2 regions of the Neisseria macacae ATCC 33926 genome follow, and region 2 is predicted to be linked to the other one. Evidence: riboswitches for the same ligand, from Rfam matches in the RefSeq annotation. Region 2 holds a riboswitch; the other holds the start of a gene.
The links. A riboswitch is a leader RNA that binds a small molecule or an ion and turns the genes downstream of it on or off. The one in region 2 is predicted to bind thiamine pyrophosphate.
Positions count from the first base shown of each region.

Region 1: another riboswitch for thiamine pyrophosphate. It lies ahead of MON40_RS11435 (FAD-dependent oxidoreductase); the one in region 2 lies ahead of thiC (phosphomethylpyrimidine synthase ThiC).

Region 1 is NZ_CP094241.1:2,389,476-2,404,652, forward strand. Features, by position in the region: gene MON40_RS11400 (FUSC family protein) at 1-1,144, shown strand, start outside; gene MON40_RS11405 (DNA alkylation repair protein) at 1,358-2,026, shown strand; gene MON40_RS11410 (hypothetical protein) at 2,189-2,605, shown strand; gene MON40_RS11415 (DUF4132 domain-containing protein) at 2,553-5,321, shown strand; gene MON40_RS11420 (hypothetical protein) at 5,602-6,180, shown strand; gene MON40_RS11425 (hypothetical protein) at 6,300-6,707, shown strand; gene MON40_RS11430 (PP2C family protein-serine/threonine phosphatase) at 6,800-7,543, opposite strand; TPP riboswitch at 7,891-8,000, shown strand; gene MON40_RS11435 (FAD-dependent oxidoreductase) at 8,107-9,201, shown strand; gene MON40_RS11440 (WG repeat-containing protein) at 9,343-10,413, shown strand; gene MON40_RS11445 (nuclease-related domain-containing protein) at 10,487-11,134, shown strand; gene thiE (thiamine phosphate synthase) at 11,151-11,768, shown strand; gene MON40_RS11455 (zinc-binding alcohol dehydrogenase family protein) at 11,901-12,920, opposite strand; gene MON40_RS11460 (winged helix-turn-helix transcriptional regulator) at 13,025-13,378, shown strand; gene thiS (sulfur carrier protein ThiS) at 13,409-13,603, shown strand; gene MON40_RS11470 (thiazole synthase) at 13,664-14,452, shown strand; gene rnhB (ribonuclease HII) at 14,630-15,177, opposite strand, start outside.
Region 2 is NZ_CP094241.1:1,211,068-1,226,244, reverse strand. Features, by position in the region: gene MON40_RS05980 (histidine kinase) at 1-1,443, shown strand, start outside; gene MON40_RS05975 (response regulator) at 1,433-2,089, shown strand; tRNA gene MON40_RS05970 (tRNA-Leu) at 2,457-2,541, opposite strand; gene MON40_RS05965 (hypothetical protein) at 2,675-3,343, shown strand; gene ribA (GTP cyclohydrolase II) at 3,336-3,929, shown strand; tRNA gene MON40_RS05955 (tRNA-Val) at 4,033-4,108, shown strand; tRNA gene MON40_RS05950 (tRNA-Asp) at 4,141-4,217, shown strand; gene MON40_RS05945 (DUF2628 domain-containing protein) at 4,350-4,712, opposite strand; gene dld (D-lactate dehydrogenase) at 4,862-6,553, opposite strand; gene MON40_RS05935 (DUF445 domain-containing protein) at 6,995-8,314, shown strand; gene MON40_RS05930 (TrkH family potassium uptake protein) at 8,640-10,097, shown strand; gene MON40_RS05925 (MFS transporter) at 10,411-11,730, shown strand; gene MON40_RS05920 (NAD(P)H-dependent oxidoreductase) at 11,843-12,502, opposite strand; gene MON40_RS05915 (Gfo/Idh/MocA family protein) at 12,499-13,626, opposite strand; TPP riboswitch at 13,826-13,925, shown strand; gene thiC (phosphomethylpyrimidine synthase ThiC) at 14,018-15,177, shown strand, end outside.

The DNA.
Region 1 (15,177 bases), 1.2 Mb from region 2:
GAACGCCTCACAACGCGAACGCTTCGTCAAACGCTGGCTCAACTCCTACGAACGCTACCGCTACCGCCGCCACATACACGCCGTCCGGCTCGGACTGGCCGTACTGTTTGCCACCCTGCTCGCCAAACTCCTCCACCTCCAACACGGAGAATGGATAGGCATGACCGTATTCGTCGTACTCGGCATGCTCCAATTTCAAGGCGCGATTTACTCCAAAGCCGTCGAACGCATGCTCGGTACCGTCATCGGTTTGGGCGCGGGCCTGACCCTGTTGTGGCTCAACCAACACTACTTCCACGGCGGCATCCTCTTTTACCTGACCGTCGGTACCGCCAGCGCGGCCGCAGGTTGGGGGGCGGTCGGCAAAAACGGCTACGTCCCCATGCTTGCCGGACTGACCATGTGCATGCTTATCGGCGACAACAGCAACAACTGGCTCGACAGCGGCCTCATGCGTGCCATGAACGTCCTCATCGGCGCTGCCATCGCCATTGTCTCCGCCAAACTCCTCCCCCTTCGTTCCACGCTCATGTGGCGGTTCATGCTTGCCGACAACCTGACCGAATGCGGCAAAATGATTGCCGAAATCAGCAACGGCAAACGCATGACCCGCGAGCGGCTGGAGCAAAACATGGTCAAAATGCGCCAAATCAACGCCCGCATGGTCAAAAGCCGCAGCCACCTCGCCGCCACATCGGGCGAAAGCCACATCAGCCCCGCCATGATGGAAGCCATGCAGCACGCCCACCGCAAAATCGTCAACACCACCGAGCTGCTCCTCACTACTGCCGCCAAGCTGCAAGCCCCCACACTCAACGAACACGAAATCCGCCTCCTCGACCGCCATTTCAACCGCCTCCAACGCGACCTGCGCCTGACCGTCCGCCTCATCAAAGGCCACTACGCCCGCCGCATCCGCATCGACACCTCCATCAATCCCGAGCTGGGCAAACTCGCCGCCCGCCTCCATTACGAATGGCAGGGCTTCCTCTGGCTCAGCACCAATATGCGCAACGAAATCTCCGCACTCGTCATCCTCCTGCAACGCAGCCGCCGCAAGTGGCTGGACAAACACGAACTCCAACGCCTGCGCGAACACCTGCGCGAAACCCGCGAAGGCGATTTGGAAGAAGAGGTCGTCTGAAAACAAATCCTTTCAAAAAACCCGCCATATCAAAGAAAAACAGAAAACAGATTCAGCCAGACAACCCGCCAAGATTTTTCGAGAAGCGCTGCACCCACATTTAGGATGAAAATGTTTCCGCAAAAAAACCAGCGCGGCGAAAGGGAAGCAGAACAAAGACCAAGATTTCAGACGACCCCAAACCCTGCCATCTCCTGCAAAAAGGAAAAACGTATGGACTACCCCGCCCTGCTCGCCGTCCTGCAACAACACGCCAACCTCGAACGCGCCGTGCCGATGCAGGCATACATGAAACACCGCTTTACCTATTTCGGCATCGGCAAACCCCAGCTTGCCCGCCTGTGCAGCCCGTTTTTCAAAGGCGCCGCCAAACAGCCGGTCGATTGGGATTTCGTGCGCCGCTGCTGGGACGACCCGAACCGCGAATTGCAATACGCCGCGCTCGAATACCTGAAAAAAATGCAGCAGCGCCTGACCCCGCAGGACATCCCGCGCTTGCAAACGCTGATTACCGAAAAATCATGGTGGGACAGCGCCGACGTACTCGATCGTATTGTCGGCGACATTGCCCTGCGCTACACCGAAGTCAACACCGTCCTATTGGCATGGAGTACGGACGACAACATCTGGCTGCGCCGCGTCGCCATCGACCACCAACTGCTCCGCAAACAGCACACCGACACCGCGCTGCTGGAAAAAATCATCTGCAACAATCTGGGGCAAAAAGAATTTTTCATCAACAAAGCCATCGGCTGGGCATTGCGCGATTACAGCAAAACCAACCCCGAATGGGTACAAGGCTTTATCAACCGACACCGGCACAAAATGGCCAAACTGAGCTTGCGCGAAGCAAGTAAATATTTGCCGCCAAAGGTCGTCTGAAAACGTGAGCTTCAACGAAGTTAAACAAAGTTCCTACATAACTAAAATGTAAATATCATCCTGCACTTACCTCTATCAAAGTGCAGGATGTTTTGTTTCAGGCTGCCTGAAACGCCCAAAAAACAGTATGATTCATTTGTTTTCTGTTTGGAGGAGTCATCCATGATTGCAGCTACCATCACCATCCAAGACCAAAACCTCGCCGGCAAAGTGCTGCACGAACTGTTTTTGAAGTTCCGCACCAACCACATCAGCGCGGCGGAGCTGATTGCCGAACGCGTGCGACAGGAAGTCGCCGCCTACAACGACCGCGCCGCTGATGCCCTGCTGCGCCACAGCCTCGTCATCCCCACCGATCGCGGCGACATCGTAATTCAGGAATCGCGCGGCAAAAAGGGGGCAAATCCGCAGCCCGTGGACGCGGAAAAGCAAATCGCCGTTGCCCTAAAAGCTTTTGAACAAAACGCGTTTTTCATCCTTGCCGACAACCGCCAACTGGAAACGTTGGACGACATGGTGTACCTGCATGACGGACTGGTCGTCAATTTCATCAAACTCACGCCGCTGGTGGGCGGATAAGCAATCTGAAAACCGCCGCGCAAAACGCTACCGCGCCTTTGCCGAAACCACCCGATACAGCCTGAATAGTGCGGACAAGAAAACCCTTACCGACGTTGTCCGCCTTTGCAGCGAAATAACCAACACATTGATACGCAAGGAAAGTCCCATGATCCAAAACCAAACCGTGCAGATTTCCGACAGTCGCCGTGCCGAGTTCAATCAGCTTCTCGACGTACTGCAAAAGGAATGGCGCCAAAAATGTTTGAACGAATACGACACGATAAATCTGAAACTCTGCCCCAGCTTTGCCGAAGTGGAGAAAGCCGCTCCCGAATACCGTGTCGATTTCCTTATCCACTGCATTGATTTGATACGCGGCTGGGGGCGAAATAAAGTTTTTAACAACAAAGGCAGTGACAGGATACACAATTACGGCACCACCCGTGCGGCGGTGGCGATGGCTCTAGCGCGCAAAACGCTGCCGATGACAGAGCAGGATGTGCAGCGCATTTTTGCCGCCATGCTGGACGACAACGGGCTGTCCGAACGACAGGCAGATGACTATCCGCTCAAATATCTGATCAACCAAATCAAAAAACAGTTTCCCAATCCGAGCGAAACGCTTTCGGAATGCCTGAAAAACGCCTGCGACCGTTACCGCATCTTTGCGGAACACCTGTGGGACAAGAAAGCCGCTACCGCCAACCTTGCCGCTCTGGCGGAACTGGCAGGCGGTTCTGCTGAAGCCTGCTTCCCCGCCCAAGACGACGAGCTTGCCCAGTACGCCAATCCGCAGCTTGCCGCGCTGCCACCGGAACAGCAGGACGTATGGAGCAAGATCATTGCGCTTGCCCTATCCGCCAATGCGGGCAAGCCAAGCGAGAAATACCTGAAAGAAGCCAAAACGCTGATTGACACTCTGGGGGCGGACAGGTTCAAAAAGATGCTGCACGGCTGGATAGAATTTGTCTACGGTAATGAAGAAGTACGTATTGAAACCTTTACCCACGAATACAGAGGCGGCTCATACAACTACGACACCCATGTCCTGCCTGTTTGCAGCGTCAACCAGACCGTGCTCAAAGGGCTGGTGTGGATGTGCAGCCATTTCCACGACAGCGCCACCCTGTCCGCTCTTACCCAACTTGCGCTGCATTCATACGACAAAATCCCCAATCTCGGCGCGCGCTATGCTTCCGTGGGCAACGCCTGTTTCTACGCGCTGTTCCGCTCCAAAGGGTTGGACGGCATTGCCTGCCTTTCACGCCTGCGCCTGCGGATTAAGTTCAGCAACGTGCAGAGCGCGATTGCCAAATATTTGGACGAAGCCGCTGCGCAGCGAGGCGTATCCCGCAACGAAATCGAAGACATGGCGGTGGACAGCTTCGGCTTGCAGGAAGGCTGCCGTGACTACGACTTCGGCGGCTACACCTGCCGTCTGGCGGTAACGGGCGTAGGCAAGTCCGAACTGCGCTGGTTCAAACCCGACGGCTCTCCGCAGAAGACCGTACCCGCCTTTGTGAAAACCGACTACGCCGACAAACTGAAAAAGATTAAAGCTACACAGAAAAACCTTAACGCCACGCTCACCGCCCAACGCGACCGCTTGGACCAGATGATGCGCTCCGAACACCGCGTACCGCTGGAACACGCCGAACAGTATTACTGGCAACACGGACTGATGTCCTGCCTCACGCGCCCGCTAATATGGCAGTTTTTCCGCGACGAAAACGATACGCAGGGTCGCGCTGCATTGTGGTTGGACGGAACATGGGTGGACGAAACGGGCGCGCAAACCGATGTTTCAGACTGCCTGCAAATCAGCTTGTGGCATCCCGCGCTTGCCACGCAGCAAAGCATCGCCCAGTGGCGTCAACTGCTGTTGGACAAAGAAATCCGCCAGCCGCTGAAACAGGCATATCGTGAAATCTATCTGCTCACAGAAGCCGAAATCAACACCAAAACATACAGCAACCGCTTTGCCGCCCACATCCTGAAACAACACCAATACATGACGCTTGCCAAGGGGCGCGGCTGGAGAGGCTCGCTGGCAGGCGCGTGGGACGGCGGCGACGACGCAACCGTCTCGTTGGAATTGCCCGAATACAACCTGCTCGCCCAATTTTGGGCAAACGCAGTGGACAGCGAAGAAGCATGGACGGAAAGCTATATCTGGCAGTATGTCAGTACCGACCAAGTGCGCTTTCACCGGTTGGACGACGATTACAATGCTACCGCGCTGGACTTAATTGATATTCCGCCGCGCGTGTTTTCCGAAGTGTTGCGTGACGTGGATTTGTTTGTGGGCGTGGCGAGCGTAGGCAACGACCCGACTTGGGAAGACAACGGCGGAGAGGCGCGTTTTTACAGCTACTGGCAGAGCTATTCCTTCGGCGATTTGGGCGAAGTCGCCAAAACCCGCAAAGCCGTGCTGGAAACCCTGCTGCCGCGCCTGAAAATCGCCAAGGTTGCCCGCATAGACGGCAACTTCCTCGTCGTGCAGGGCAAACTGCGTACCTACAAAATCCACATCGGCAGCAGCAACATCCTGATGCTGCCGGACGACCAATACCTCTGCATCGTGCCCGACAGCCGCAAAAAAGACGCATCCGACAAGCTATTTATCCCGTTTGAAGGCGACAACACGCTCTCGGTTGTCCTCTCCAAAGCCATGCTGCTGGCGGAAGACGACAAGATTACCGACAGCACGATTACCTCGCAGATTCAGCGGTAAATTGGGACAGCCTGAAAACGCAAATGCCTCCATCCTTGCGGTTTCAGGCTGTTTGGGAACACAGGACGCGTAGGCAACACATGACCGCCCTACTGCGAGAACACAAGGCATAGGTCAGGTTCAAACCCAACATTTTGGGAATATTTGACCGTTTTGTTGCGGTTTGAGCCGACCTGCGCTTGTTAAATATCTGCTGCCGAAGGTTGTCTGAAAAAGGCAGCCTGTCCTTCGGGTTATCAAATTTCAGACGACCCGAAACCTTCACCAACAAGGAAAAACCATGCTTACCACCCAAGCAGAGCAACTGATGCAACAATATAAAACACAATTTATGCAGGACTGCGCCGAACGCGCTCCCAAATTGACCGCCTTTATCCAAGAAATATTGCAGGGCAGGCATTGGGGGTTTTCAGATGAAAACGAATCATTTGATCAGGCCGTGGCACTGATTATGGAATACGAATATCAGAATTTCTCTGTTTACGGCTGGCTGCGCAACCCAAATGGCGGCTATTTAGGCGACCGCATCATAGACTTCCCCGAAGAATGCCTGCCTAAATTTGATGCAGATGTGGAAGACGAGATATACGGCTTGGTACAGGACGAGGACGAGAACGAAGAAGACGAAGAAGACGAAGTATGGGATGCTGTAGACGATTTTTACAGCGGGCTACACGAATATTTCAGCCATTGGTTTGCGAACTGCTTCCGAACCGCCGCGCAAAACACCGCCTCCGCCCTGCCCGCCTATTTTTCTGTACACGACACCAACAGCTACACCAATCTTGCCACCATGCAGGAGGAACTTTGCGACGATATTGCCGAAAAATTCGGTTGGACATCGTTTTGGCAGGATTAGGCAACGTGAAATAGTCCGAAGGTCTTCTGAAAACTCAGTTTTAATACAATAAAACAGCTTTCCCGAATTTCCCGAAGAAAACATAGGTTACTTTCCCATCCAACCCAACGACAAACCCCATGAAGTTTCTCAAAAAACTATGCGAACGAATTCTTGACTGGCTCGTCACCAGTAACATGGCGGGCTATGTGATATTGCTGGTTATCGCCACTGTTCTCGGACTGATGTACGGCGGAGATATGATTCTGGATAAAGTCCTTGGTCACATTGATACACCTTGGCTCCCTATTATCGGCTTCTGTCTGGCATTGGCTACACTCTTCGCAATTTGTTTTATCGAAGAAGATTTAGCCGAGCAGACAACGGAATTCAAACGGCGCGACAAATATCTGTGCGGCGCAATCGGCGGTTTGGTCAGCGCGCTACTGATCAAATGGACGTGGCAGGCAGCCTTGGTGGGATTGTCGATCGGCATACTGCTGGCGGCGTTGATGAGATGGTTGAAATATGTGATGCGTTATATGTAAATTGGTCTAAGCATCCCTTTTCAGACGACCCTTCACACACAATCCTTTGAAATGTTCTCAAGAAACTGCATAACAATTCTAGAATTGATTCACTATCCTTGCCGCAGGCATACTGCTACCGAACAATCATCATGATAGGGAACCCTTTTTACTGCTCGGCGTAAGGCTTCCAACTTATCTAGCAAAGACGGGGAAGCGTTCCATAATGCTTCCAAGCGTTCATGAGATAGCGCATCGTGCAGACCGTCAGAACAAACCAAAACTGCCTCGCCTCTTTGCAGAGTAAATGAATCGGTAAAAATTTTAAAATGGGTTTCTTCGTCATCCGCAATCAGGCAGTGCGCCAAAGCATAGTACATATCAGCGTATTCCGTATCTGCCCGCGCTTCCCCCTGCTCAATTAAATCAGCCAACACAGTGTGGTCATGGCTTACCTGCCGCCAATGCCCCTCTGCCGATATATGGTAAACACGGCTGTCGCCGACATTGCAGATGCGGCACAAACCGTCCGCCTCGACGACTGCCGACGCGAAAGTCGAGGACGAGCCGAAATATTCCTCGGCAAGCGTGTCGCAGAAGCTGCCGTGCAACCTTCGCAGGAAACGCCCTTCCGCATCGCCCTCGCGAACGAAGGCATCCAACCAAAACCGGCTGGCAAGATGCGCGGCAGGGCTGCTGGATACACCATCTGCCACTGCCAGCCGAACGGCATCTTCCGCCTCGGACACACGGGTTTTGTGCAGCCTGACCTGACGCACCGCCGTGCCGTCAAACAAGGCATCCTGATTGCGTGCTTTACCGGCACCGACCATTTGAAAATAAGCAAGCTGAAACATGGTAATCCTGACAATCCAATCCTGATTTATAGTGGATTAACTTAAACCAGTACGGCGTTGCCTCGCCTTGCCGTACTATCTGTACTGTCTGCGGCTTCGTCGCCTTGTCCTGATTTAATTTAATCCACTATAAATAAACCTACTTCGGCGCTTTTCGCAAAAACGAATTTCAACGCAAAGCCCCTTGTTCATTGGCGACAGTATATATCAATAATGCCGATGCGCTTCTCCCTAACGCCATTTCCTCAACCAACCCAAAACACCTTACAACAGGTCGTCTGAAAATACGAAACCCATTTTTCAGACGACCTGACTTTGCCAAAGCAATCGATTTTATGTAAACTGGAAACTTCTTGTCGGAGTGCTGCTTGTTCCCGCAAACAGCTGAGACCGCATCAGCGGAATCCGTAGAACCTGTCGGGGTAATGCCTGCGTAGGAAACAAGCTGTCAAACGCCTGAAAAGGCTTCCGTTCCCTTTCCCGCATTTCCCGCCATTCGGTGGATTCCGCTCCCGTCTTATCTTTCGACTTCCCGATTGCACCATACTACAAAGGAATCCATCATGCCCCGCATCGCCATTCTCGGCGGCGGCCTCTGCGGCCGTCTGACTGCCTTACAACTTGCAGAACAAGGTTTATCGGTTGCCCTCTTTGACAAAGGTGGGCGCAAAGGCGAACACGCCGCCGCTTATGTTGCCGCCGCCATGCTCGCACCGGCTTCGGAGGCGGTCGAAGCCACGCCTGAAGTCATCAAACTGGGCAGGCAGAGTGTTCCGCTGTGGCACAACATCCGAGGTCGTCTGAAAACGCCGACCATGATGCAGGAAAACGGCAGCCTGATCGTGTGGCACGGGCAGGACAAACCTTTATCTAGCGAGTTCGTCCGCCACCTCAAACGCGGCGGCGTAGCGGATGACGAAATCGTCCGTTGGCGCGCCGATGAAATCGCCGAACGCGAACCACAGCTTGCAGGACGTTTTTCAGACGGCCTCTACCTGCCGACCGAAGGCCAGCTCGACGGACGGCAAATCTTGTCTGCACTTGCCGACGCTTTGGACGGGCTGAACGTCCCTTGCCATTGGGAACACGAATGCGCCCCCGAAGACCTGCAAGCCCAATACGACTGGCTGATCGACTGCCGCGGCTACGGCGCAAAAACCTCGTGGAACCAATCCCCCGAACACACCAGCACCTTGCGCGGCATACGCGGCGAAGTGGCGCGGGTTTATACGCCCGAAATCACGCTCAACCGTCCCGTACGCCTGCTGCATCCGCGCTATCCGCTCTACATCGCCCCGAAAGAAAACCACGTCTTCGTCATCGGCGCGACCCAAATCGAAAGTGAAAGCCAAGCCCCCGCCAGCGTACGTTCCGGGTTGGAACTCTTGTCCGCACTCTATGCCGTCCACCCCGCCTTCGGCGAAGCCGACATCCTCGAAATCACCACCGGCCTGCGCCCCACGCTCAATCACCACAACCCCGAAATCCGTTACAGCCGCGCCCGACGCCTGATTGAAATCAACGGCCTTTTCCGCCACGGCTTCATGATTTCCCCCGCCGTAACCGCCGCCGCCGTCAGATTGGCAGTGGCACTATTTGACGGAAAAAACGCGCCCGAACGTGATGAAGAAAGCGGTTTGGCGTATATTGAAAAATAAGTTTGGGGTCGTCTGAAAACGCCGCGGCATAGGTTTTACAGCAAAGCGGCACACCCCGACACCAGCCTGTATGAATATAATACGACAAGGCGCGTCAACGCCGTATCGTCATCAATCTACTTAATATCAGCAAGGTTTCCAATGAATCTGAAATCCCTGTATTTACTGCCTGCGCTCTTACTCGCCCACTCCACTGCCCTGGCCGCTCCCAAGTTTTCAGACGACCCCAAACCGCGTTCTGCCGAAAAAATCATTTATTTCAAACAAAACGGCAAATTCGGTGCAAAAACCACAAGCGGCAAAATCATCGTCCCTGCGCAATACCACTGCGAATTTATGTGCGAACACGTCAAACACGGCGAAACCGCCGACGGCGAGTTGCTGTTTACCGACAACAGCCGAGAAGTCCGAGGCAAAGTTGCCTATTCGCCCTTCTTCCTGCATTCGCGGCAGGGCAAGTTTTTATATCAACCGATGATGTACGACTTGGCCGCAGACTATTTTTCAGAAGGCAAACGCCGCTATGTTTCAAAAGACGGCAAGGTCGGTTTTGCCGACCGCGCGGGAAACTTGGTCACGCCCGCCCAACACGATTGGGCAGGACCGTTTGAATACGGCTATGCCGCATTTTGCGACGGCTGCCGAGAAGTGCGCGTGGACGAAGAACACACTACCGTACAGGGCGGCACTTGGGGCATGATGGACGCACGCGGCAATACCGTTGCGCCCAGCGATACTCGCCGCGCCGCTTCCGACATCGAACGAAACGGCAAATTTTATCCGCACCCGTTTGCCTACACCGCTGCCGAACGCGATATTCTGCAACGCATCAACCGCTACAAAAACCTAATTGTCGGACTGGACGCAGTTTCCCATTCACCATACAAAACCACCGAAGAACGCGCTGCTTACCGCTTTGAAATCGTGTCGCAACCCGTGCAAGGCTATCCGTATTACGAAATCGTCCTGTTTGACGGCAAAGGCAACACCGTTGAAGGCGAACGCTTTCTCGCCGGCGCCGACGGCAAACGGCTCTACGCCCTGCCTGTCGGAGAAGAAACACCGCAGCTACTGGAAACCTACCTGCGCCACGCAATCCGCAGCACACTTGCCGAGCAGCCCGAAAGACAGAAAAGCGGCTCTTGGAACGACAACCCGTTTCGCTTGAAAGATTATCCCGAAGCAAAAGCCTTGTTGAAACGCAGGAAATGAGTTTCAGACGACCTCATCAGATGGCTATACCAGGCTCACTTTCATTAAACAATAAAACAAAAAGGAAAACGTCATGATTGAACAAGCATTAGGAAACCTGTCAGGTATCTTTTGGATTTTCCTGCTCGTCATTCCCCTGCTTCTTTTGAAAGCGCTGCTCCAAAACCCCAAAGTGAAAGGACGCATAGGCGAACGGGCAGTCCGTTCAGTAATCGGAAAAGATTTGGATGAAGAAACCTATATCGAATTTCATGATTTGATTATTCCATCCCGCAGCGGCACGACGCAAATCGACCATATTTATGTTTCGGTTTTCGGGATATTTGTCATAGAAACCAAGAATTACACAGGTTGGATTTTCGGCAGCGAGAAGCAATCGAAATGGACACAAGTCGTCTATAAGCAGAAACACTACTTTCAAAATCCGTTGCGCCAGAATTACGCACACATCAAGGCATTATCCGAACTGCTGCAACTGCCGGAAGAAAAATTTCATTCGATGGTGGTTTTCCTCGGCGATTGTGAACTGAAAACGCAAATGCCGCCGAATGTCTGCCGTATCAGACAGGCAGCATCCTATATTAGACGTTTTCAGACGACCTTATTGCTGCCACAGGAAATAGAAGCGGCAACTGCCGTGCTGTCTTCAAACGAATACCAAGCCGACGGCGAAAAACTGCAGGCGCATACCGAACGCCTGCAAGAACGCCATCAGCGATAACTTAAAAGGACACCCCATGACCTTCCCGCCCCTAAAATCCCCGCTCAAATTCTACGCCGTCGTTCCCACCGCCGATTGGGTGGAGCGCATGGTCAAAGCAGGTGCCGACACTGTGCAACTGCGCTGCAAAACCCTGCACGGCGATGAATTGAAACACGAAATCGCCCGCTGCACCGCTGCCTGTCAGGGCAACCGCACACAGCTTTTCATCAACGACCACTGGCGCGAGGCGATAGAAGCGGGCGCATACGGCGTGCATCTCGGGCAGGAAGACATGGACACCGCCGACCTTGCCGCCATCGCCGCCGCCGGTTTGCGTTTGGGTTTGAGTACGCACTCCGTCGCCGAACTTGACCGCGCCCTGTCCGTACACCCCAGCTACGTCGCTAGCGGCGCGATTTTCCCGACCACGACCAAACAAATGCCCACCGCCCCGCAAGGCTTGGACAAACTGCGCGAATATGTGAAACAGGCACGCGGCACGCCCGTCGTCGCCATCGGCGGCATCGATTTGAACAACGCCGAAGATGTGCTGGCAACCGGCGTTTCTTCACTCGCCGTCGTCCGCGCCGTTACCGAAGCGGAAAATCCCGAAGCGGTGGTTAAAGCGTTTCAGGCTTTGTGGGATGAATAAGGCCGTCTGAAAGCCAAATTTCAGACGACCTGCTCAATTAGGATATTCGATTGCTAGGATATTCGATTGCCGTCATTTCGGATGCTATACAGGCAGAAGCGGGTATAACGGCGCAAAGAATAATCGGCGAATTCAGTTGTCCCAGCCTTCCACCACCAGTTTGCCAATCATATCTCCGCGTTCCAGCATCTCATGTGCGCGGCGCAGGTTGGCGGCATTGATGCCGTGCAGGATTTGGGTGGCGGTCGGGCGGATGATGCCTTCGTCCACCAGCCGCGCGGTTTCGGCCAGGATTTCGCCCTGCCGTTCGATGTCTGCCGTTTCGCGCAGCGGACGGGTAAACATAAATTCCCAATGCAACGACAGGCTTTTGCCTTTGAGCGGGTTCACGTCCAACGTTTCGGGGTCGTCAATCAGTGCGATTCTGCCTTGCGGGGCGATGAGTTCCACGATTTGCGGCAGATGGCGGTCGGTATGGTTGGTGGAAAAAACAAACGACGGCGCGCCGATATTTAACGCGGCAACCCGTTCCGCCATGTTTTCATGATGGTTGATGACGAAATCCGCGCCCAGTTCCTTCACCCACGCGCGGCTTTCGGGGCGGGAAGCGGTGGCGATGACCTGAATGTCGGTCAGCTTTTTCAGCAACTGGATGGCAAGCGAGCCGACCCCGCCTGCGCCGCCGATTAAGAGCAGCGCATTGGCGCCGCCTGCCACGGGTTTGTTCACGTCCAAGCGGTCGAACAGCGTTTCCCATGCGGTAATCGCTGTCAGCGGCAGCGCGGCGGCTTGGGCAAAATCCAGCGAACGCGGCTTTTTGGCGGCAATGCGCGCGTCCACCGCTTGTAATTGAGCGTTCGAACCTTGGCGGTTGATGGCGCCCGCGTAATACACTTCGTCGCCGACTTTGAAATTCCGCACTTCGCTGCCGACCGCCTGAACAATGCCTGCCGCGTCGTAACCCAATACGCGGTACTGCCCTGCCGCAGGCGTATGCGCCGCCCGAACTTTCACATCGACAGGATTGACTGAAACCGCCTGCACGGCAACCAAAATATCGTGCGGCCGCAGCTCGGGTTCGGGCAGTTCGATGTCGAGCAGGGCCTCAGGGTTGGAAACGGGCAAAGGACGGTTGAAACCGATGGCTTTCATGATGTTCTCCTGTTAGGTCGTCTGAAAGCGTGTATCATGCGCCCGAAGCACACCACTAACAAGAACGCACTTATTTTTCATATAGTTACATAAAGGATACTGCCATGCCCCGCACACCGCACCCAAGCTACGACTGCGCCGAAGGCTGCTCGGTGGAAGCCGCGCTTTCCGTTATCGGCGGCAAATGGAAAGGCACGATACTCTACCGCCTGCACACGGACGGTACGCTGCGCTTCAACCAAATCCGCCGCATCCTGCCCGATGTGTCGCAACGCACGCTGACCGCGCAACTGCGCGCATTGGAGGCCGACGGCATCATTTTGCGTACTGTGTATCCCGAAGTCCCGCCACGAGTGGAATACCGCCTGACCGACTACGGCAAAACGCTTGCCCCCGTGATGACGGCATTGAAGGAATGGGGCGACGGGTTCAAGCAAGGGCAGGCGCATCGCGAATAAAGAAACTTACCTACGAAATATCGAGAAACCATGAACATCATCTTAAACGGTAAACCCGCCGAACTTCACGGCACAACCGTTGCCGACCTCATCGCTCAAACCGCGCCGCAAAAGCCTTTTGCCGTCGCGGTAAATACCGGATTCGTCGCCAAAGGCGCATATGCGGAAACGGTTTTGAACGAAAACGACAAAGTCGATATTGTGCGGCCCGTAGTTGGCGGATAAGCGGTTTTACCTTTTCAGACGACCCCTGTCCCCAAAAACAACCTTACAAAGGAACCCATCATGCTCACCCTATACGGAGAAACTTTCCCTTCACGGCTGCTGCTCGGTACTGCGGCCTACCCGACCCCTGAAATCCTCAAACAATCCGTCCAAACCGCCCGTCCCGCGATGATTACCGTCTCGCTGCGCCGTGCGGGAAGCGGCAGCGAGGCACACGGTCAGGGGTTTTGGTCGCTTTTGGAAGAAATCGGCGTACCCGTACTGCCGAACACCGCAGGTTGCCAAAGCGTGCAGGAAGCGGTAACGACGGCGCAGATGGCGCGGGAAGTATTTGAAACCGATTGGATCAAACTCGAACTTATCGGCGATGACGACACGTTGCAGCCCGACGTCTTCCAGCTCGTCGAAGCGGCGGAAATCCTGATTAAAGACGGCTTCAAAGTGCTGCCTTATTGCACCGAAGACCTGATTGCCGGCCGCCGCCTGCTTGACGCAGGCTGTCAGGCGTTGATGCCGTGGGCGGCGCCGATCGGCACGGGTTTGGGCGCGGTTCACGCCTATGCACTGAACGTCCTGCGCGAACGCCTGCCCGACACGCCGCTGATTATCGATGCGGGCTTGGGCCTGCCCTCGCAGGCGGCGCAAGTGATGGAATGGGGTTTTGACGGCGTATTGCTGAACACCGCCGTTTCCCGCAGCGGCGACCCCATCAACATGGCGCGCGCCTTCGCACTCGCCGTCGAATCCGGACGGCTGGCATTTGAAGCCGAACCGGTCGAAGCGCGTACCAAAGCGCAAGCCAGTACGCCGACCGTAGGGCAGCCGTTTTGGCATTCGGCGGAATATTGACAAATAGCGTGTTGCGGGTATATGAAAAGGTCGGCTAAAATTTCAAACGACCTTGTTTGAGGCAAGGATGGCTTTGTGTCCTTGCTGCATTTCACGCGGTAAGTTTAGAAGTTCGGGTAAAAACAAATTTTAAAAATACGGACAGAGGTCGTCTGAAAAAAGAAATCAGGCAAACGTTTACTCAAAGAGCTTTCCCTGCGCCAGCAACGCCTTCACGGGCGCGAAATCGCGTCGGTGTTCAGGCAATACGCCGTATCGCTGCAAGGCTTCGAGGTGTTGCGCCGTGCCGTAGCCTTTGTGTTTGTCGAAACCGTATTGCGGATAACGTTCCGCCAACGCATACATCTCGGCATCGCGCGCGGTCTTCGCCAAAACGGAAGCCGCCGAAATTTCCATGATTTTGCTGTCGCCTTTGACCACCGCTTCGGCATCCACGCCAAGGTCCTTCGGCACTCTGTTGCCATCGATAAACACCTTATCGGGCTTGATCGCCACCCCGTGTATGGCGCGGCTCATTGCCAACATCGTGGCATGAAGGATATTTAGTTCGAAAATTTCTTGCGGATCGGCTTGTGCGACACACCATGCCAGCGCCTGTTCTTTAATCAAGACCGCCAACGTATCGCGCTTTTTTTCGCTGAGTTTTTTAGAGTCGGTCAAACCGGGCAAATGGTAAGACGGCGGTAGGATAACGGCGGCGGCAAACACGCTGCCGACCAAAGGCC
Region 2 (15,177 bases):
AAACGTTACCGCAGACCGACGCAGATCGAACTCTACCGCTTTGCCGGCAATATCGAATTGTTCTTACAGGCATTGGAAAACGCCAACGAAAAAAACACCTTATGGCTGCGCCGTTTCCAAATGGCGATGATGCTGATGATTTTTGTCGCCGCAGGTTTAATGATCGTATGGCACTACGCTTGGATTATCCGTCCGCTTGAAACCCTGCGCGACGGCGTAGAAACCATCAGCCAAGGCCGATTCGGCGTACAAATCGATACCGAACAAATTCAAGAGTTTGCGCAAGTCAGCAAAGGTTTCAATCAAATGAGCAGTCGTCTGAAAGTCCTCTATACCGATTTGGAAGGACAAGTCGCCAGACAAACCCAAGACCTCGCCCGTCAAAACCGTGACCTGACCCTGCTCTACCAAACCACGCGCGACCTGCACCAAACCCTAACCCCGCGCGAAGCGGCAGAAGAATTCCTCGCACGGACCCTGCCTGCCGTTTCCGCAAGCGCAGGCAGCATCCGCCTTTTAGATAACGACCGTAAAAACACAAACCTTATTGCCTCCATCGGACTGTCTGAAGCCGAAGACAGAGATTCGGATACCGAACAAACCCAACCTGAAGAAGAAACACCCCTATTCAAACATACCGTCGTTTTCCCCATCACCTATCAAGAAGAAGAACTCGGCATCCTGACCCTATATTTTTCAGACGACCCCACACTTAACGACAACGACAACGAACTCCTGCGTACATTATGCGGTCAATTAGGTGTATCCATCGCCAGCAGCCGTCTCGAACAAGAGCGGCGCCTGCTTGCCGTACTCCAAGAGCGCAACCTGATTGCCCAAGGTTTGCACGACAGCATCGCCCAAGCATTGACCTTCCTCAATCTTCAAGTTCAAATGCTGGAAAGCGCGTTCCATGCCGACCAGAAAGAACAAGCCGAAGAAAACATCCGCTTCATCAAAGACGGCGTGCAAGAATGTTACGAAGACGTGCGCGAACTCCTGCTGAATTTCCGAACCAAAATCAGCAACAAAGACTTCCCGGAAGCCGTAACCACCCTGCTGTCCAGGTTTAAACGCCAAACCAAAATCAATGTAGAAACAGTATGGCAGGACGACGGCCGCACATTAAACGATGACGAACAGCTGCAAATCATCTTCATCCTGCAAGAAAGCCTGTCCAACATCCGCAAACACGCCAAAGCCCAACACGTCAAAATCAGCATGCTCAACCAACAAAACTTTACCCTGAGCATCGAAGATGACGGTATCGGCTTTAACCTGCAACACCTGCACAAACTCTCCGGCGAACATGTCGGACTCGGCATCATGCAAGAACGCGCCCGCCGCATCAATGCCAACCTAGACATCCAATCCCAGCCCGAACAAGGCACAACCGTTACCTTAACCTTACCGCAACACAAGAGAACGACCCATGACTATTAAAATCATCCTCATTGACGACCACACACTCTTCCGCAGCGGCATCAAAGCCCTGCTCTCCCGTCAAAGCGACTTCGAAGTCATCGGAGAAGCCGCCGACGGTTTGTCCGGCGTCAAAATGGCGGAACAGCTCAAACCCGACGTCGTCTTACTCGACCTTGACATGCCCGTCATGAACGGCCGCGAAGCACTGGCACAAATCTTGGGCGTCAACCCGAACCAAACCGTCATCATGCTGACCGTTTCCGAAGACAGCGACGACCTGACCGAATGCATGCGTATCGGCGCGCGCGGTTTTTTGCTGAAAAACATCAACGCCGACTTCCTGCTCGACAGCATCCGCAAAGCCGTGGACGGCGACAACGTCTTCTCTCCCGAAATGACCACCCGCCTCGTCCAATCCCTGATTTCCCCGTCCGCACCGCGCACCGACCAGGCACTCTCCACCCTTACCCCGCGCGAACTCGAAATCCTCGGCTACCTCGCCGCCGGACACAGCAACAAAGTCATCGCCCGCCATTTGGACTTGGCAGAATCCACCGTCAAAGTCCACGTCCAAAACCTGTTGCGCAAACTCAACCTCAGCAGCCGTGTCCAAGCCGCCGTTTACGCCGTCCAACACAAAGTCCCGCAGCCTGAAATCAACTAAACGGCTCAGGATATCGATGCCAAAGCGGTAAAACAAAAAAGGTCGTCTGAAAACGGATAGAACGAATTTCGCTCCAACGTTTTTCAGACGACCTTTTCCATCAAACAGGTGTAGAAATGAAGATACTGATTTATTCGGTTTTACTTCCCATCAGCTTGCTTGTCCTACCCCATCTCATCAGCTTAATGCTCCCCAAAACACACCGACTCAGCAAAACAACCATATTCGATGCACCGATAAACCGTGTCTACCAAACCATTACCGACAATCAACATTGGCAATACTGCTCTTCTTTGGACAATTTACAAATTATCAGCCAAAAAAAGACGAAAAAATAACCGCTCGAAAGCGGTTAGATTTTATAGTGTGGTGCGGACGGAGAGACTCGAACTCTCACACCTCTCGGCGCCAGAACCTAAATCTGGTGCGTCTACCAATTTCGCCACGTCCGCGTGATGAAACCGAGGATTATACACAAAGTATCCTACTCTGCAAACAACCTTTGGCTTGAAATTGCTTTATTCCGACCGATATAATGGCAGGTCGGTTATCTGCCGGAACACACTAATATCAAAGAGGAACATCATGCCTGTTTTACTGATTCAGGATTTTTTACAGACGCAGGGTTTGAAGCTGTCTTCAGACGACCTCCGTATTGCTTATCTGACCGCAAAGACGGTGATGAATATGGGCAATGCTTCGATTGACCGCTCGGTTTTGTGGCGTGAGGAAGACGGTTGGAAGCTGGCAGACCATATTGAAGAAACGCCTGAAAACGAAGTTTTGCTCAAACAGGTTTTCATGGCTTTGGATTCGGTATTCAGCCGTGCAACAGCCGTCAAAAGCGCGGCGGTTTACATCCACCTTCCTGGCGAACCGCATGCACTGCTGGTTCGTATCGCGGCACAAGGCGAGCCTTTGGAGAACCTGCTCGCGGTTCATGAAGAAAACGGTACGGTTTACCTTGCCTGCCGTACGGCGCAAAGCGGTTGGATGAATATTGCCAACGATATAGCTTATTGGCTTTCGCTGGACGAAATCCAAGGCAGCCGGAACGAGGGCAGCGGAAGCCAGTTGTCCATCCCTGTGGCAACGCAAAACGGCACGGTTTTGGGCGTGGTTCACGTTGAATTTGCCGATAAAGATCAAGCCGATGACGCAGCCCAAACAGATTGGTCGGCGCTGGCGTTGGCACTTGCCGAGCCGCTGAAAGCATTGGCAGGCATCGAAGACAAGGAAGAAGAACATGAATAATACCTTGAAATTCGTTGCTTCCTGCCGCCTGCCGACCGAATGGGGCGACTTCACTATGCACGGTTTTGAAGAACCGAGCGGACAAGAACACATCGCTTTGACGATGGGCGATTTTTCAGACGACCTCCCTGTCCTGACCCGCATCCATTCCGAATGTTTGACCGGTGATGCCCTGTTTTCCAAAAAATGCGACTGCGGCCCGCAGCTTGAAGCCGCGATGAAGGTGGTTCAACAAGAAGGGCGCGGTGTGATCGTTTATCTGCGTCAAGAAGGGCGCGGCATCGGTTTAATCAACAAAATCCGTGCCTACAAGCTTCAAGACGAGGGGATGGATACGGTCGAAGCCAACCTCGCGCTCGGACTGCCCGTTGACGCACGCGACTTTACGCTTGCCAAGCAAATCTACGACCATCTGAATATCCGTGCTGTCAAGCTGTTGACCAACAATCCTGAAAAAATTCAGACGTTGAAAAATGCAGGCATCAATGTTGTCGAACGTATTCCGCTCCATGTCGGCAAGAATGCGGAAAACGAACGATATCTGCACACCAAAGCCGATAAATTGGGGCATATGATTTTTGATTGAGATAATACTAAACTTATTTATTATTTATATTCAAATAAATATATTTATCTTGAAACAAACGGCTTGCCCTGATAGAGGTTTTTTGGTTTAATCCCGAGTTCTCGGGTGATTAGCTCAGTTGGTAGAGCGTCTGCCTTACAAGCAGAATGTCGGCGGTTCGACTCCGTCATCACCCACCAGGTTTCCTTTCATTGTTGCAAAACAATGATGCGCGGTGGTAGCTCAGTTGGTTAGAGTACCGGCCTGTCACGCCGGGGGTCGCGGGTTCGAGCCCCGTCCGCCGCGCCAAATTTTAAAAAGCACCGATTTATCGGTGCTTTTATTTTTGGTCGCTGCATTTTAAATATTGGGTACTCAATCTAAAAAAAGGTCGTCTGGAAACCGAATACAGTTTTCAGACGACCTTAATCTCAAAAAGCTTTATTTATGACCATATTCAGCAATATATTGGGCAATTGCAGCTTCAGGGTTAGCAGCGTTAATAAGTTGAGGTAATTCTACATAACCGTGTTTAACCAGATTTTTTTCACGCAAAGTATTACCGAACATGCCAAACGCAAGAAAAACACTGAAACCAAGAAGACTGTTGATTGCCCTCAACAATTCATTCTGACCAGCTAATAAACTTAACACAACAAACGTGACAAGAATTCTAATTCCCAAACCCCACATTTGTTTCACACAAGCCCACATAGCCCAAAAGAAAAATGCAGGCCAAGACCAGCCTTGTTTGACCGCCTCGTACTGGTTCATAGGATCTTTAAAAATCTTGTAAAGTCTCATTAAACACCTTGCCTTTATGCCTTAAAACGTTAGCGTCATGATTCTATCAGAATACATTAACAAGTTGAGTCATTACAAGATAAAAGGTCGTCTGAAAACCAAATGCAGTTTCAGACGACCTTTCATTTACTTACACAATCCCAACCTTATCACTCAGCCCAGTTTTTCTTCTTACTGGTCTTACCTATGCCCGGATTGAAACTGTTGGTCGGGTCGAGTTTGCGGTAGAACTGTTTGAGCGCGGGTTTCGCTTCGTATAAATGACCGACGTTGTGCTCGGCGGGATATTGCGCGCCGCGTTGGTCTAAGAGATGAAGCATTTCGTGTTCCAATGCCATGCAGTCGTTGCCTTTTTTGATGATGTAATCCTGATGGAAAACGTGGCACATGAAATGTCCGTAGTAGAGCTTGTGGATAATTTTATTGTCGATTTCCGACGGCAGTTTTTCAAACCAGTCGCGGTCGTCGCGGCGCAGGGCGATGTCTAGCGCGACCAAATCTTCCACTTCGTCGTCATGCACGGTGCGGTAGCGGATGGCGGCTGAGGCGACGGCAAAGCGGTGCAGCATGGCGGCTTGGGTTTCTTCGGCGTTGCATTCGAAAAACGCGCCGCTGTGGTGGGCAAAATACTCTTTCAAAAACGCGCGCGCTTCATCGACGCCTTTTCCGCCCATTTTCAGAATCAGATGGTGTTCGTATTTGTCGCGGTAATCGCGCATGGATTTGGGCAGGTGGTCGGGCAGATATTTGCTGACGAACTGCATGACCTTGTCGGAAAAATGTTTGGGCAGAAAGCTGACTTTTTTGCCGAATCGGTCAACTTTGGCTTTGAAATCAAATAATTTCGGCAGTTGGTGCGTGCCGAATTTTTTGATGACGTAGAACGTGTCTTTGCCGTACACATCGGCAATATCGAAAGCATGACGGTGGATGTATTCTCCAGAAACAGGTAGGCTTTCAAATTCGCCCAAGGCGGTGCGGCGGATGTCGGTCAGTTCGTTGATGTCGTTGGTGCCGATGTAGAACACGGCGGTTTGCTTCTCTTGCGGGAAAGTGTCCAAGCGGACGGCGAATACCATCAGTTTGCCCGCGCAACCGGACGCTTCGTAATGGCGCGCGGGGTCAGCATTGAAACGCGCGGCGGTCGGCTCGTCCACTTGGCGCACATGGTCGCAATAGGCGTGGTCGTGTCCTTTGCCTGCGTCTTGCGTGATGTCTTTTCTTTGATAGTGATGGCCTTGAAGATTAGTCAGGATTTCTTCGGGCGTGTCGCCCAAGTCTATGCCCAAATGGTTGACCAGCTCCAGTTTGCCCTCTTCGTTGATTTGGGCAAACAGCGCCATTTCTGTGTAAGCCGGGCCGCGCTGCACCAATGCGCCGCCGGAGTTGTTGCACACGCCGCCCAAGACGGACGCGCCGATGCAGGATGAACCGATGACCGAATGCGGTTCGCGCCCCAAAGGTTTCAGCAGCAATTCGAGCTGGTTCAGGGTCGAACCGGGCAGGCAGACGACTTGTTCGTTGTTGTTGATGGTTTGAATGATGTTCATCCGCATGGTGTTTACAATCACAATGTCGCGGTCATAATCGTTGCCGTCGGGGGTCGAGCCGCCTGTCAAACCGGTATTCGCCGCCTGTGTAATCACAATCACGTCCGCTTCGACGCAGGCCTGCAAAATTTTCCACATTTCCAGAATGGTTCCGGGGCGCACCACCGCCAACGCCCTACCCTCGCCGAAACGGTAGCCTTGGCGGTATTGTTCGGTTTTCGCGGGGTCGGTAATGATGTATTTTTCGCCGACGGTTTGGGTCAGGCTGCTGATTAATTGCGAGGCGTTCATGATGCGCTCCTTAGGGCTGGTTTTATTGGATTAAAATAGTGATTGTAGTAACGCGACACGGCAAAGTAAAGGTCGTCTGAATACGGTCCGGCAAGGAATACTGCAAATCATCCACATCATCCGTCCACACGCCCTACCCCTGAATTGGCCATTTTCCCCGCTATACACAATTTTTTTGCCGAACGGTGTGAACAGCCTGTGAATAAGTTCTATTACCTTTTGATAATCAAACAAAAAAATACAATGCTTAAAAAATAGGCAGTTTGTCGGTTTAGTCACATACCGTGTTTGCCTTTGTGTGTGCAGTCTGTGGAAAAGTCAGCTAACTTATTCTATTCTCAACCAAAATATTCAATGATTAAAAATTAGGCAATACGGCGTATAATCCGATTGATCAAACACACCCACTCAAAAATCCCGATTTTCAAAAAAGGAATAGAAATGCACACCCTTTCGGAACAAGTCCGCTTAAATGAGGCGCGCAAAAAGTTGGCAAAAAGCAGGTGTTGGGCGACGGGCTTGCTGCTTGCGGCGTGCGGGCTGTTTGCAACCTCCGCCGTTTATGTGCGCCAATATCCTTGGTTGGGATTTGTCAAAGCGTTTGCCGAAGCGGCGATGGTGGGTGCGCTGGCGGACTGGTTTGCCGTAACCGCGCTTTTCAGACGACCCCTCGGGCTGCCGATTCCCCATACCGCGATTTTGCCGCGTAATCAGGCACGCATCGGCGATGAATTGGGGCGGTTTATCGAACACAATTTTTTGCAGGGCAAACCCATCGCCATGCGTATTTATCAAGCGCAGCCCAGCGATAAATTATTGAAATGGCTGGACGGCGAAGACGTGAAATCGCACTGGCTGCCGTGGCTTTCCAAGCAGATTCCGACCCTGCTTGCCATCGCCAAACCGGAACAGACGGCGCGTTTTACGGCAATGCTGCTGGAAGAACGTTACAGCGGCGGACAAATCGGCAACGCGCTTGCCGACGGTTTGCGGCTGCTGAAAGCGCAAGGGATGCACGAAAAAGCGTTTGAAAGCCTGCTCCGTCAGATTCGGCGTTGGCTGAAAACGCCGGAAACCCGCGAAATGCTGGAGCAGAACCTGCGCGAATGGGCAGCGAAAATCGAAGGCGGCAATCCTGGAACTTGGGACAGGCTTAAAGCAGCGGTGAAATCAACCTTGGTGGAGAAAGTCGATGATTGGGCAGCAGAAAAAGCGTTGGCATGGATAGACGGCTATTTGGCAACCGCAGACAAGCAGGATAACGCGCTGCGCCGACAATTCTTGGTGCAATACGACGAACTGACCGAACGCCTGAGCACATCGCGCCTGTGGCACCGCCGCCTGGACAAATTCAAAAAACAGCTCGCGCAATCGCCCGCCCTGCAACGTCAAATCATGACCTTATGGCGCGGCATTCTGGACTGGGCGCGGGAAGATGTGGAAAAACAAGATTCTTTGTGCCAAGCGCAACTGGAAAAGCTGCTGAACCATATGCGTTCGCAAGCTCAGGCATACCCGCAATTTATGCGTCGGGCGGATGTGCGGATTTCGCTTTTGGTTCGGGATTTTGTGATGCGTTATAAAGATAAGGCCGCTTTGTTCGTCTCGGACAAAGTCAAAGGCTGGGACAGCCGCCTGATGGTGGAAAAACTGGAATTGAGCGTGGGCAAGGATTTGCAATATATCCGCATCAACGGCACGCTCGTCGGCGGATTGGTCGGACTGGTGATTTATACGGTATCGTTGTGGCTGGCGGGATAGTATGCAAAGAGGTCGTCTGAAAAGCCCAACGGCGCAAAAAGCAATCGGCATTTTATCCCTACTTTGTCCGTTTATGTCGATTGAGGTCGATTTTTTCAGACGACCCCTTGCCTTTTCCGACTGTAAAATATCAATAACGCCATTTGCCTAATTTGATAAAATTACGGACCGAATTTGTGCCTGCCTGCTAAGGATGGTCTGTAAAACAGGTCGTCTGAAAATTTCCCGACCGCTTTTGACGGCTTGAATGTGGATTTCGCAGGCGGATATGGACGGCAGCTTCAAGTCCATTACGCCGTTCAGACGACCCCTATTTAAGATTGATATGTATAAGTTCCTCCCTATTGTCCACGTTTTGTCCAGACTGGGGCTGCTGTTTTCCATGGTGCTCGCAGTACCGACGCTGATGTCGTATTTTTTTCTGGACAACGCGTTTCCGGCGTTTGCCTACACGGCTTTGGCGACAACGCTGACCTCTTGCGCGGTTTGGCTGCTGACCTTCCATTTCCGCCGCGAGCTGCGCCCGCGCGACGGGTTTACGTTGGTTTTGATGTTGTGGCTGGCGTTTGCGCTGGTGGCGGCGATGCCAATTTATATTCACATCCCGGGCATCAGTTTTACCGATGCGTTTTTTGAGGCGATGTCCGGACTGACGACGACGGGCGCGACGGTCATGACGAGCTTGGACACGCTGGCTCCGTCGGTGAATTTTTGGCGGCATATGCTCAACTGGCTGGGCGGCATGGGTATCATCGTGCTGGCGGTTGCGATTCTGCCGATGCTGGGCGTGGGCGGAACGCAGCTCTTCAAGGCTGAAATTCCGGGGATGGACAAGGAAAGCAAGATGGCGCCGCGCATTTCGCAGGTGGCAAAGAAGCTTTGGTTCTTCTATACGATGACGACGGCGGCGGCTTTTCTGACGCTGCATTTTGCGGGGATGAGCTGGTTTGACGCGCTTTGCCATGCGATGTCGGCGGTGTCGCTGGGCGGTTTTTCGACACACGATGCCAGCATCGCTTATTTTGATTCGCTGACCGTCGAATGGGCGATCATGTTTTTCACGCTTTGGGGCGGTGTGAATTTTGCCACGCATTTCACGGCGCTGACACGGCGTTCGCTCAAATCCTATTGGCAGGACGAGGAATGCCGCGTACTGCTGGTGCTGCTGGCAGGCAGTATTTTGATGTCGGCGGTGTATCTGTGGCAGAAGGATTTTTATGCAACCTTTGGGGATTCGCTGCGTTTTGTCAGCTTCAACTTTGTCTCCATCGGACTGGCAAGCGGTTTTTCCAACACGGATTTCGCGCAATGGCCGCTGATCGTGTCGCTGTGGATGTTTTTCCTGTCCAACCTGTTGGCAAGCTCCGGCTCTATGGGTGGCGGCATTAAAAACGTGCGGGCGTTGGTCTTGTTCAAATTCAGCCTGCGCGAGATGATGATTCTGCTACACCCGAAAGCGGTGCGCACGGTCAAGGTCAACGGACGCATGATTCCCGACCGCATGGCGCTGACGGTGATGGCGTTTATTTCGATTTATTTCATGACGACGATTGTGTTCAGCTTTTTGCTGATGGCAAGCGGGATGGAATTTATCTCCGCCTTCACCGCCGTCATCGCGTGTATTACCAATGCAGGCCCGGGCTTGGGCGAGGTCGGACCGGCGGGCAGCTATGCGGTATTGAGCGATGTGCAGAAATGGCTGTGTTCGGCCGTGATGCTGCTGGGCCGCTTGGAGATTTTTACGGTGTTGATTTTGCTGACACCGGCTTATTGGAAAAAATAAAGACAGGTCGTCTGAAAACGGATTTCGGGTTTTCAGACGACCTTTTTGTTATAGTGAATTAACTTTAAACCAGTACGGCGTTGCCTCGCCTTAGCTCAAAGAGAACGATTCTCTAAGGTGCTGAAGCACCAAGTGAATCGGTTCCGTACTATCTGTACTGTCTGCGGCTTCGTCGCCTTGTCCTGATTTAAATTTAATCCACTATATCAGGTTTGCCGCATTCTGACGGATGCGTGCAAAGCGGCAAGCCTTGAAAAGGAGCGGCTCTGCGTTAAACTGCAAGAGCAAAACAAGCAACGCAAAGGAAAATACGATGGATATCCTTACCCGCCTTCAAAACTTGCCGCCGAGCAAGTTTCATTACAGGCTTTTGGTGCTGGTCGGTATCGGCTGGCTGTTTGACGCGATGGATACCGGGCTGGTGTCGTTCATCCTGCCCGAGCTGGGCAAAGACTGGTCGCTTGAGCCTGCGCAATTGGGCTGGATTGTCAGCATCTCCTTTGTCGGCATGGCATTGGGCGCGGTCATCAGCGGCTGGTTTGCCGACCGCTTCGGCAGGAAAACCGTTTTTGCCGGGACGATGGCAGTGTACAGCGTAGCAACGGGTTTGTGCGCGTTTGCACCCAACCTGTCCGCGCTTTTATTTTTCCGCTTCTTTGTCGGCGTAGGGCTGGGCGGGCAGCTTCCCGTTGCGGTGTCCTTGGTCAGCGAATACGCGCCGCCGAAAGTACGCGGACGCTTTATCGTGTTGCTGGAAAGTTTTTGGGGGCTGGGCTGGCTTGCCGCAGCACTCGCTTCCTATTTCTTTATTCCCAAATTCGGCTGGCACAGCGCATTTTTAATCGGCGCGCTGCCGATTGTGTATATCCCACTGGTGTTGAAATTCATACCCGAATCCGTACCCTACCTGCTCTCGCAAGGCAAAACGGACGAAGCGCACCGGCTGGTCAGCCGCTTGGAAGAAGAAGCGGGAATGACGCCCGCCGCAACGGCCATCGCACCGCCGCAAAAGGAAAAACAGCGCATCCGCTTCAAACAACTATGGCAACAGCCTTTCGCACGGCGCACGCTAATGCTGTGGCTGGTCTGGTTCGGCATCGTCTTTTCCTATTACGGCATTTTTACTTGGCTGCCGAAACTCCTGGTCGAACAAGGCAATACGGTGGTCAAAACCTTTGAATATGTGCTGGTGATGATAGTCGCGCAACTGCCCGGCTACATCGCGGCGGCGGCATTGGTGGAAAAAATCGGGCGCAAAGCGACTTTGGCGGGCTTTCTCGCCGCCTGTGCCGTCTGCGCGTGGTTTTTCGGACAAAGCAGCAGCGCCACCGAAGTCATGGCATGGGGCAGCCTGATGTCGTTCTTCAACCTCGGCGCATGGGGCGTTTTATACACCTACACGCCCGAACTCTACCCCCTCCGCTTCCGTGCCTTCGCCTCCGGCTGGGCTGGCGCCATCGGACGCGCGGGCGGCATCCTCGCGCCTATGGTGGTCGCCAAAATGGTCGGCGGCAGCAGCGGATTCGGCAATATATTCATGATGTTCGCTGGCGTAATGATGCTGATTGTATTGGTGATTTTGGCTCTAGGCGAAGAAACCAAAGGCAGGACGCTGGAAGACATCAACGGATAAACGCCGTTTTTCAAATCATCCCGCCAAATAAAAGGTCGTCTGAAAGTGTCACTTCACCAAAGTCAAACAACACTTTCAGACAACCTATTTCATTGAAATCCGGCTACGCGCCCTATTCCGCCCAAATTACCGTTTCCGACGCATCGCGGCGCGGTTTCGGGGTAATGTCGCGCACACGGTAGCCAAAGGTTGCGGCGACGGACAATCCGTAATGTTCAGGGTCGAGCAATCCGTCTTCGGCAAGGATTTTTTCCACTGCGGCATACTCCATGCCTTCGATGGCGCAAGAATCAATGCCGAGCATTGCTGCGCCGGTAAGCATATTGCCCAGCGCGATGTAGGTTTGCTTGCTTGCCCAGTCAAACAGGGCGCGTTCGTCGTCGGCGATGGGCATATCGTGGGTTTGGAAACGGCGGTAGCGTTCAAATGCGCCCGCCCGTTCTTCGGCGGTCAGACCGCGTCTGTCCATCAATTCTTCAAAAGCGGGGCTGTCGTAGCGGGCGTGTTTTCGAGCCAACAGGAAAACGACGTGGCTGGCATCCGAAATGGAAGCCTGCATCCCCCAGGCGAAGGGTTTGATTTTTTCGCGCAATGTCGTGTTCTGTACGACCACAAACTGCCACGGCTCGCAGCCGACGGAGCTGGGCGAGAGGCGTCCGAAGTCAAGGATGGCGGCAAAATCTTCGGCACTGATTTTGCGCGCAGGGTCGTAGTAGCGGACGGAAACGCGGCGTTTGAAAATTTCGAGGGCTTGTTCGCGGGTCAGTATCATGATGATTCCTTTGATTGAGTATGGAAGGGACTTCCTTTCGGACAATCAGAATGGTCAAACGTTCGCAAAGATTGCAACACCAGCGGCAGCGAAACTGTTTGACGGTTGTGTGCAGAAAGATAGGCAGCGTTAATCAGCTCCAGCGATTTCAAGCCTTCGCGTCCATCGACAATAGGCTCGGCTTTGCCGCGCAATACATCGACAACATTTTGATAATACAGCGGATGCCCGAAACCGTACACCGACGTGGTTTCGTAATTGGCGGTTTTGACCTGTTCGTCGTAATCACGCTCGTCGGCAAAATTCCACTCCTGAATTTCGTTCACCGCCATGCCGCCGATGCGTACCGTGCCGGTTTCGCCCAAAATGGTAATCGAGCCTTCGAGGTTTTTCGGATAGGTGCACATGGTTACTGCCATCGAGCCGAGCGTGCCGTCGCGCCAACGGAGGTTCATCACGCCCGTGTCTTCAGCTTCAATTTTGCGGTGGGTCGCAATCATCGCCTGCACTTCCGCCACTGGGCCGATAAGCCATTCCATCAAATCGACGTAGTGGCTAGCCTGATTCATGAACGCGCCGCCGTCCATCTTCCAAGTGCCGCGCCAACCGCCTCCTTGGTCGTAATACGACTGCGGGCGCGTCCAAAAAACATTCAAATGCACCATATAGATTTTGCCGAAGCGTTGTTCTGCGACCGCGCGTTTGAGTAGTTGCAGCGTGGCGTTGAGGCGGTTTTGTTTCACGACAAACAAGCGTTTGCCCGCTTTGTCGGCAGCTTGAACCATAAGTTCGCCGTCAGTAAAGCAGGTTGCCATCGGTTTTTCGGTGACGACGTGAAAACCCGCTTCCAACGCCTCAACCGCCTGTTCGGGATGCAAACCGGACGGCGTGGTGATGACGATTACGTCGGCATCGATTTCCGCCAACATTTCCGTATAGCGGGCATAGCCTTTCGCCCCGGTGCGTTTGACCGCCGCTTCAAGCGCGGCAGGATCGATGTCGCACACGGCAACGAGTTCGCAATCTTCTTGCAATACTTCAAACGAGCCAAAATGGTTGTTGGAAATACGGCCGCAGCCGACTAAGGCGAATTTGATTTTGCGGTTTTGAATGGTTTCAGACATTTTCAGACGACGTATATAGTTATAAAAAACGGAAAAAGATTATAGATAAATCAGCCCTCAACCGATACCTAAAATCATGAAAAATTTGACGGGGCGGCAAGATATGGGCGTGCTTTCCGCCGTCGGCCCTTTCCTTTCAAACTCAGGCTGATATGAAGTTAATTTACAACAAATGCGTATCGTGGTTTATAATCCTACTCTTACGAAACAGGGGTGCTGCCTGACACTCAGGCGGCTGAGAAATACCCTTTACACCCGATCGGGATAATACCTGCGTGGGGAGTTTTCACGGATTCTGTCTTTCAGACGGCCTTTTTTGATATTGAGGTCGTCTGAAAAAGCAAAACGCTCCTGTTTCTTCTTTTCAAACGAGAAAACAGGAGCATTTTTTATGACTACGCCAAAGAAAACCGCCAAAACTTCCGGCAACGAAGCGCGCGAGCTTGCCGACTTGAGCGAAGACATCGGCATCCGCTTCAAATATCCGAACTCGGAGCGCGTGTATCTGCAAGGCAGCCGCAACGACATCCGCGTGCCTTTGCGCGAAATCCGTCAGGATGACACCTACACGGCGCAAGGTACGGAAGCCAACCCGCCGATTCCCGTCTATGACACCAGCGGCGTGTACGGCGATCCGGCGGCGCACATCGACCTGAAACAAGGTTTGCCGCACGTCCGCACCGCATGGTTGGACGAACGCGGCGATACCGAAATCCTGCCCAAGCTCTCCAGCGAATACGGCATCGAACGCGCACACGACCCGCAAACCGCCCATTTGCGTTTCAACCAAATCACCCGCCCGCGCCGCGCCAAAGCAGGCCGCAACGTAACCCAGCTCCACTATGCGCGCCAAGGCATCATCACGCCCGAAATGGAGTTTGCCGCCATACGCGAACGCATGAAGCTGGACGAACTTTTCAGACGGCCCGAATACGTCAAGCTCTTGAAACAGCACGCGGGGCAAAGTTTCGGCGCGAACATCCCGACCCACCCCGACCAAATCACACCCGAATTCGTGCGCCAAGAAATCGCCGCCGGACGCGCGATTATCCCCGCCAACATCAACCACCCCGAACTCGAACCGATGATTATCGGCCGCAACTTCCGCGTCAAAATCAACGGCAACTTGGGCAATTCCGCCGTAACCTCCAGCCTGACCGAAGAAGTCGAAAAAATGGTGTGGTCGCTGCGTTGGGGCGCGGACACGATTATGGATTTATCCACCGGCGCGCATATCCACGAGACGCGCGAATGGATTATCCGCAACGCGCCCGTCCCCATCGGTACGGTGCCCATCTATCAGGCTTTGGAAAAAACCGGCGGCATTGCCGAAGATTTGACTTGGGATTTGTTCCGCGACACCTTAATCGAGCAGGCGGAACAAGGCGTGGACTATTTCACCATACACGCGGGCGTGTTGCTGCGTTATGTGCCGATGACCGCCAACCGCCTCACCGGCATCGTATCGCGCGGCGGCTCCATCATGGCAAAATGGTGTCTCGCCCACCATCAGGAAAACTTCCTCTACACGCATTTCGACGAAATCTGCGA